Regions from separate parts of the Paenibacillus sp. FSL R5-0908 genome, predicted to be linked through region 2. Evidence: predicted binding sites of a transcription regulator. Region 2 holds the regulator's gene; the other holds the start of a gene.
The links. Region 2 encodes Rex, which represses fermentation and respiration genes when NADH is low (regulators of the CRP and FNR family bind a similar motif). Its sites were predicted from a motif close to TTGTGAAATATTTCACAA; they were not measured.
Positions count from the first base shown of each region.

Region 1: the regulator Rex is predicted to act here: its motif matches at 2,217-2,234, upstream of nirB (nitrite reductase large subunit NirB).

Region 1 covers NZ_JBBOUV010000001.1:5,363,591-5,367,798, forward strand. The annotation lists gene nirB (nitrite reductase large subunit NirB) at 1-2,099, opposite strand, end outside; gene MKZ09_RS24420 (hypothetical protein) at 2,331-3,041, opposite strand; gene ric (iron-sulfur cluster repair di-iron protein) at 3,192-3,887, opposite strand.
Region 2 covers NZ_JBBOUV010000001.1:5,074,858-5,079,065, forward strand. The annotation lists gene MKZ09_RS23080 (cell wall elongation regulator TseB-like domain-containing protein) at 1-15, opposite strand, end outside; gene MKZ09_RS23085 (amidohydrolase) at 188-1,489, opposite strand; gene MKZ09_RS23090 (redox-sensing transcriptional repressor Rex) at 1,476-2,129, opposite strand; gene dinG (ATP-dependent DNA helicase DinG) at 2,260-4,208, opposite strand, start outside.

The DNA.
Region 1 (4,208 bases), 290 kb from region 2:
TCCCAACCGCCATCATTACCGACGATGCCAATATCCTTCGTACAGGATTCCGCACAGTTACGTGGACAGCCGTTGACAGCTATTTTAAACTTGGCAGGAAAATCAAGACGTTCATACTTACGTTCTATGAGCGCGCCCATTCCCAGCGAATCCTGTGTGCCGAAACGGCAGAACTGTGAACCCACACAAGTCTTAACGGTACGTAGCGATTTGGCATAACCATAACCTGATGGCATATCGAGCTCTTCCCATACTTTCGGCAGATCCTCTTTTTTCACCCCGATTAGATCCAGGCGTTGCCCACCAGTCACCTTCACAACTTTTACATCATATTTAAGGGAGACATCAGCGATTTTCTTCAAATCCTCCGGTGTCGTTACCCCGCCGTACATGCGTGGAATAACGGTATAGGTTCCGTCTTTTTGAATATTGGCTCCCATACGTTCATTAACAAAGCGTGATTCCTTCTCGTCTTGATGTGTATCCGGATTTATCATCCCCAGATAATAGTTAATCGCCGGACGGCATTTAGAGCAGCCTTCCTCTTGTTTCCAACCCAGAACATGCATAACCTCTTTAGTAGTACTAAGACCTTTAGCTGTAATCTCAGCAACAATCTCATCCCGGCTAAGCGTTGTGCAGCTACAAATCCCTTGCTTGGCAGACTGTTCAAAACTATCACCCAGGACAAATTGTAAAATTTGTTCTACAACCGGTTTACAACCTCCGCAAGAGCGTGTCGCTCCTGTACATGCTTTTATTTCGTCCACAGTAGTAAAACCATTTTCTATGACCGCATCCACAATCGCTTTTTTCGTAACCCCGTTACAGCCACATACGATTTCTTCGTCCGCCATCGCTTCTACGGATGTGCTCTTTTTGGCTCCGCTTCCGCAGCAGCCCGTACCCATAACCTCTGTATAAATTTCATCGGTCATTACAGCGCCTTGTTTAACTAACTTTTGCAGGCTAGCCGACTCTGTCACATCCCCGAACAGGACTGCACCAACAATGACATTGTCTTTGAGCAGAATTTTCTTATAGGTTCGCTTCCATTCATCTTTGCTTGAGATTACAGTATGTTCAGGGGAATCCATAAACTCACCTGCAGAAAATACATCCACACCGGAAATTTTTAATTTGGTGGAGACAACAGAACCTTCATATGGGTTTGTATCACTTCCGCAGAGATGTTTAGCTAGAACCATCCCCTGCTCAAAGAGCGGCGCTACTAATCCGTAACAAACTCCGCGATGTTCGGCACATTCGCCAATGGAATATACATTTTGCATAGAGGTCTGCAAATAATCGTCCACTACAATCCCACGATTAACAGCAATTCCGCTTTCTTTTGCCACAGTTATATTCGGTTTGATGCCAACAGCCATAACTACAAAATCAGCCGCAAGTGAAGTGCCATCACTAAATTGTAATCCACTTATTCTCTGTTCCCCGGTCAATTCTACTGTTTGTTTGCCCATGGCAAATTTCACGCCTTGACGCTCTAGCTCAGCTTGCAACATAGAGGAGGCATTACGATCCAACTGGCGCTCCATTAGATCTTCCATCAGATGCACTACAGTAACGTCCATGCCAAGGTTCACAAGACCCTTTGCCGCTTCCAATCCAAGTAAGCCCCCACCAATTACCGCCGCTTTGTTGTATTGTTTAGCTGCAGCCAGCATCGCATCACAATCTGCAATATCCCGGAAACCCACTACGCCTTCCTTATCACAACCAGGTACAGGTAAAATAAATGAATTCGAACCCGTTGCAATAATCACTTTATCGTAAGAAACAGCCATACCGTTATCCGCAATTACTTGCTTGGAATGCTCGTCAATTCGTGTAACTGTTGTTCCAGTATGCAAGGTAATGTTGTTATCTTCATACCAATTCCAGTCGTTTAGGATGATATCATTGATGGTTTTGCTGCCTTCGAGAACATAGGACAACATGATCCGATTATAATTGGGATGAGGTTCGCTTCCAAAGACCGTAATGTCATAAGCTCCACCTAGCTTCAATATCTGCTCTAGCGTACCTATGCCTGCCATACCGTTGCCGACTAATACTAATTTTTCTCTCTTCGCTGCCATGGTTAGGTGCCTCCTCAGTCTTATCCGTTCTTGTTGAACTTTGCTTCAACTTCTCTTCTACATAATGGAATTATACATTTCAAAATTTAAGAGAGATTGTGATTACAATCACATTAAATGTGAATGTTTTCACATAAAAATAAGACAACTTTATTAGGTTATAACTTCCAATTAAAAAAAGCCAGATCACGGGTTCTGAGCAACCGTAGATCTGGCATTTATGTACTTTTTTTAACGTATAGCCAATAAAATCTCCAATTCATCCTGCACTCTAAGCTTCATGTCCATTCCATTCTCAAGCAGCTGCTTCCCATTCACCTTCATCTTCCAAACTTCATTGCTAAGAGGAGTATAATCACCAATGGATAACACCTTTTTGTTGTCTTCGGTCAACTGCACCACACTGCTGTTCTTCAACAAACCTCTCACTGTTAAATCTTCAGTAAATCCCATAACATATGAATGATTCAAATTCACTTGCTCACTTCCACCATTCACGGTCAACATCACAATTTGAAGGGGTTCCTGATGTTCCTTAGACATCGCCGTAATTACTAATTTTGATTCATGCCCGACGGTTCGACCCCAATCCTCAGGTCCAATGGTCTCCCCATCCATTTGCAGCTCCCAATTCATTCCTGGACCGAGTGAAATATTATTTACTGCTAGAATGCTTGTGTTATCCTCAGAAAAGGTGGCCTTCCCACTACCTTTCAGTAGGTCAAAGATCGTTATCCCTTTTCTGTAGCTCTCGCTAAGCTGCTTGTCCAAAGGGTTGGTAAGCAAGTCATTTCCCGCAACGATAAGCGAAAGCGCAGGTCCGTCTGATCCTGCTAAGCCATTATTCCCTTCATTATTAACGTCAGCAAGAGTGGAACATCCCCCTATTATGAATACGATGACTAATCCTAGTAACAACCTCCACATATATTTCGTGGGCATAGTGACACCGCCTTGTCCCGCCTAATGACCACACAGCGTCTCAGGCTTGTAGTAAGTTATGCATACTGTCTATTTAAGAATAACGTAAATAAGCTTTGTTCTCAAATATAAAAAAAGTCCCCTAAGGGACTCTTTGAAAACTCATTTTTTCTACTGGAATCTAGGGAACAATATATTATTCTCCAGATGAACATGTTCAAAAGTCATGCTCTCCAGCTCCTCTAGCCGGGCATAAGTCAAACGATAGGTTGTACAAGCATGAGCCGGTGGGGTGAAATCATCTGTTATTTTGCGTATTTGTCTCAATATATCGCCTGCTGTGTCATGTTCACTCTCAAGGTCAACTAATGCCTCACGAAGTATGGTCAGCCCTTCTTCACTTGGATTGGCATCATACGCTAATAATTTTGGAAACTCGTCTTCCTCTTCTTTAGCTGTATGCTGAAGCAGATCTTCCTTGAGTGCATTAAATAAGCTATATAACTCTTCTAAATGGGGGGAATCTCCGCCATGCACCCGGTATACCTTAGTTACATTTTGGCTAATCAGAGGCAGCTCTTCCCGCAGGTAATGGTGATGTTTACTCACTATATGGTCGATTAACTCTGCAGAAGGTGCTGTGTTCCATGCGAGTTCTTCTTGTGGTACCGGATATTCCTCGAATAGCTTGTTGAGATCACTAATGATCATCTCTTGATCTAGTCCACGTTCTACCGCTGCTTCAGCAAGAGGTTTGGCGCCTCCACAGCAGAAATCAATCCGTTTGGACTTGAAATAATCCGCAGCTTTTGGGAATTGCAGCACAATATCTTTTACCAGGGCATCTGGAGTAAATCCAGGTTGCACCGATTGCTTATGCTGTAAATCCGAAATTCTATCATTAGGTTGTTTAGTTTCCATAATAGTTCCTCCTCGGGATATGTGATCAGGTTCTGAAAAAATCTTTTCTACCTGTTCACCTTAACCCTGAAAGGAGTTTTGACTTGTGATTGTACTCACGAAAATTGTATCTCTTTGTTGAACGAAAAAGGTCAATCATGGTGGTATTTGACCATAATCAACCTGTTTTACATAACGCTTTAGCGTGCTTTAGGTTAAAACTATCAAGCATTATTGATGTACAAACGAAATGACGAAATTTTATACAGGTATTATATGTGTTATTGG
Region 2 (4,208 bases):
TTTCCTTTTCTTCAAGGTACAGCTCCCTTTCTAGTAATATATCTTTTTTGATTATATAACACACCCGCGTGTTTATCCAAAATTTCATAATTTTCTAGCTTTCCCAGCCTTAAAAATGCACAAAAGGCCGCAACTTTTGCTAAAAGCAAAAAGTCGCAGCCTATTATTTATTCGTTATTCTCCAGACTTAACGCTTCAATAAACCTTCGAAGGCTTCTTGCGCTTTACGCCGGATAGCTTCCTCATCCAGGGTTAAGCATTGTCCATGCTTGATGACCTGTTTACCATTCACCCACACATGCTCAACATCCTTAGCGCTAGCAGAGTAAACTGCATGAGACAACAGATCTGTGTGTGGCAGCAAATGCGGCTGATCGATATCAATAGCAATGAAATCAGCTTTCATCCCTACAGCAAGTCTGCCTACATTATTTAAAAAGATGGACTGCGCGCCATATTCTGTAGCCATACGCAGAGCCTCTGGAGCTGGAACAGCCGTTGGATCACCGCTGACACCCTTATGAATGAGAGCTGCAAGCCGCATCTCTTCAAACATATCCAAGTTATTGTTGCTTGCCGCGCCATCCGTGCCAAGAGACACCTTCACACCAGCTTTTAGAAGATCAGTAACCCGAGCCACTCCGCTAGCCAGCTTCAAATTACTGCCCGGATTATGAGATACACCCACATTATGGCGAGCCAAGATCTCAATCTCTTCATCATTTAAATGAACACCATGTGCAACTATCGAGGGACGTGTGAACATTCCAAGCTTCTCTAAGTGAGCTACAGGACGCAACCCGTAATCCGCCACATTTTGTTCCACTTCACGTTTCGTTTCGGACATATGCGTATGCATCGGTAAATCCAGATCATGCGCTGCCTGCACGAACTTAACCAGGAAGTCCGGAGGGCAAGTATAAGGGGCATGTGGCGAGATCATAGTAGTAATTCTACCGTCAGCCTTTCCATGCCAGTTACGGGCAAAAGAAATCGCTTCCGCAAGCTTGTGATTCTGTACATCCTCTGGACATAACCCTATCACACCACGCATCAATACGGAACGGATACCTGATAACTCAGCTACCTCGGCTACTCGGTCCATATGATCATACATATCGAGGAAGGTCGTAGTTCCACCCTTCAGCATTTCCAATACAGATAAGGAGGTTCCCCAGTATACATCATCACCGGTGAACTTTTCCTCCATCGGCCACATCTTCTCCTGAAGCCACACTTGTAGCGCTAAATCATCTCCATATCCACGCAGCAAAGACATCGCCGCATGACCATGTGTGTTTACAAGTCCAGGCATGAACAGCAGACGGCTGCCATCAACCACTTGCACTCCAGCTTCCATCTGAGGCTCTTCTTTTCCTATGTAAGTGATTAAATCATCTTCAATAGTCATATATCCACTCAGAACCGGCTCATCCGTTCCCGGAGTCAGAAAATACCCGCCCTTAATTATCGTTTTATTGTTGTTCATGTTCGCTTTCTTCCTTTCCATCCCGCAAGTAATAAGCAAGACTTTGCAGATCAGTTGTAAAATCAGCTGCATGCACCCGGATATTCGGTGGTGTCTTCAGAATCACAGGGGCAAAGTTCAAAATCGCTTCAATCCCAGAAGAAATGAGAATATCTGCTACATTTTGAGCTTCTGAATCAGGTACGGTAATAATGGCAATGCGAATACCTTGCTCACGAATCGTGCTGCCTAGTTCATCCATCGGTTGCACAGTAAGGGAGTTGATCTTACGTCCAACCTTAGGAGCGTACGAATCAAATATAGCCGTGATTTTCATAGTATCTTTAAGATATGCATTGTAATTAGACAAGGCATGTCCGAGATTACCTGCTCCAACTAAAGCTACATTAAGCTGTTGATCCAGCTTCAGGATATGACGGATTTTCTCAATAAGATACGTTACATCGTAGCCGATACCTTTTCTGCCGAAGTCACCAAAATATGCTAAATCCTTACGAATCTGTGCGGGATTAAGATCAAGCTTTTGTCCAAGTTCCTGAGAGGAAACTGTTAATATTTCGCGATTCTGGAGATCATTCAAAAAACGCAAGTACACAGGCAGTCTGCGAACAACGGCTTCTGATATTTTATCCGATTTCATATTTTTCCTCCTAAAAATAATAATGTTCTTGTGTAAATCCATATTCAAACGTCTACCTCTCCTTACTAAGGGCGGTACTGTAACAGACCGCCCTTAAGGATAAGGAGGAGCTAAACTGAAGACGAGCGTTTTAAGAAGCGCCGCCATCCTCTAGCCATTCCGCTATGCGGGGGACCATTTGATCAGTAAGCATATGCTCCATTTTGGGACCAGGCAATGAATAAAGGAAATACTTTCCGTAATGAGATTCAATAACCCTTGTATCATAAACAATAACTATTCCGCGATCCTGCGCCGTGCGAACCAGTCTTCCGAATCCCTGCTTAAAACGAATAACCGCTTGAGGAACAGATAATTTCATGAACGGATTCTTCTTCTGGGCCTGCAATAACTCCGACTTCGCTTCCGCCAACGGGTGATTCGGCGGTTGAAACGGAAGTCTCACGATGGCCAGGCAAGTCAGTGCTTCACCTGGAATATCTACACCTTCCCAGAAGCTGCTCGTCCCCAGCAGAACGGATGCTGCACTGTCCTGAAAGCGGCGGATCAGCTTACTCCGGCTGCCACCTTCCACGCCTTGACCAAGCACCGTAATCTCTTGTGAGGCCAAAGCCTCTTTAAGCGGATCATATACCTGACGCAGCATTTTATAAGAAGTAAACAGAACCAGCATCCGCCCACGTGTTGTTTTAGCAGCTTCCGATAATGACTGTACGAGTGTATCGACAAATCGAGCATCGCCCACACTGCCCTTCACACTAGGAAAATCACGCGGTATAACTAACAGTGCCTGCTCACGATACTTAAAGGGAGATGGAAGGAGTGAGGTCATTAGACGTCCCTCTTCCGCAGCTTCGTTAAGTCCGAGATTATCAATCATAAATTGAAAAGATTTATCTACAGACAGCGTCGCCGAGGTAAGCACGATGCTTTTTTTCTTATCGAAGAACAACTCTTTAAGCTGGCTGCTAACATCCACAGGGACGGCATACAGCTGTAGTGATTTGCTGCGGTAATTTCCATTTGCCTCCAGCCAATATACTACATTATCGTCATTCAGCCCCATAAAGAATCTTACTTGCTCACGAATGGAAGCCAAATCCTTAAATAAACCGCTAATATCAGTAACAAGACTGTCTGCTGAGGATTGGCTTTCCTGGTCACGCATCTCGTTAAGCATTTTATCACCCTTACGGATGATGTCGCTTAACGTCAGATTCATAGTGTTCTCTAGCGCAACTAATTCATCCCAATCCTTCGGCTTACGGGCGGGAAGCAACCGCATAACCAGTTGTCCCGCTTCCCCCGCCCCTGCATCACTGCGTTCCGGCAAAAGGCTGAACAGCTTGTCGCTGAGTGCATCCCAGGTTTCTTTGACGGTAAGCAGATCCGGGTAAATCCGATCGATGACTCCGCTCCATTCTGAAGCCTCTTCACTGCCTGACGACTGTAATATCTGGCGCAGAGCAGGAAGCTGTCCGTTTCGGCTATCTTTATACAGTCGCGATAACGTGTGTGCCACAGTGAAATGCTTCATATGCATGCCAAGATGTTTACCAGCCACATCTTCTAAATGATGTGCTTCATCAATGACAAGATGCTCGTAAGCCGGAAGCAGCTGGTGCCCAGCCTTAACATCTGCGAATAGCTTAGAGTGGTTTGTAATGACCACGTCAGCAATCCCAGCTTCATGCTTAGCCCTATGATAATAACATTTGCGGAACCACGGACAGGAACGGCCCAGACAGGAGTCGGTATCGCTTGCCACCGTCTCCCAGAAATCACCACCCCGGCCGCTTAAATTCAGCTCTTCATCATCCCCTGATTCACTTTGAGTGAGCCATACGATCATCTGAGCGGCAGTAAGCGCATCTTCCCTTGGGCTTATAAAGTCCTTTTTATTAATTTTATGCTCAAACTTACGCAGACACAAATAATGTCCTCTTCCCTTAAAAATAGCAGCTTTAAACGGAAAAGGAACTACCTGCGTTAACAAAGGGATATCCCGCTCGCGCAATTGGTCCTGCAGATTAATAGTATGAGTGCTGACCATGACTTTTTCATTGGTGCGAACGCTTT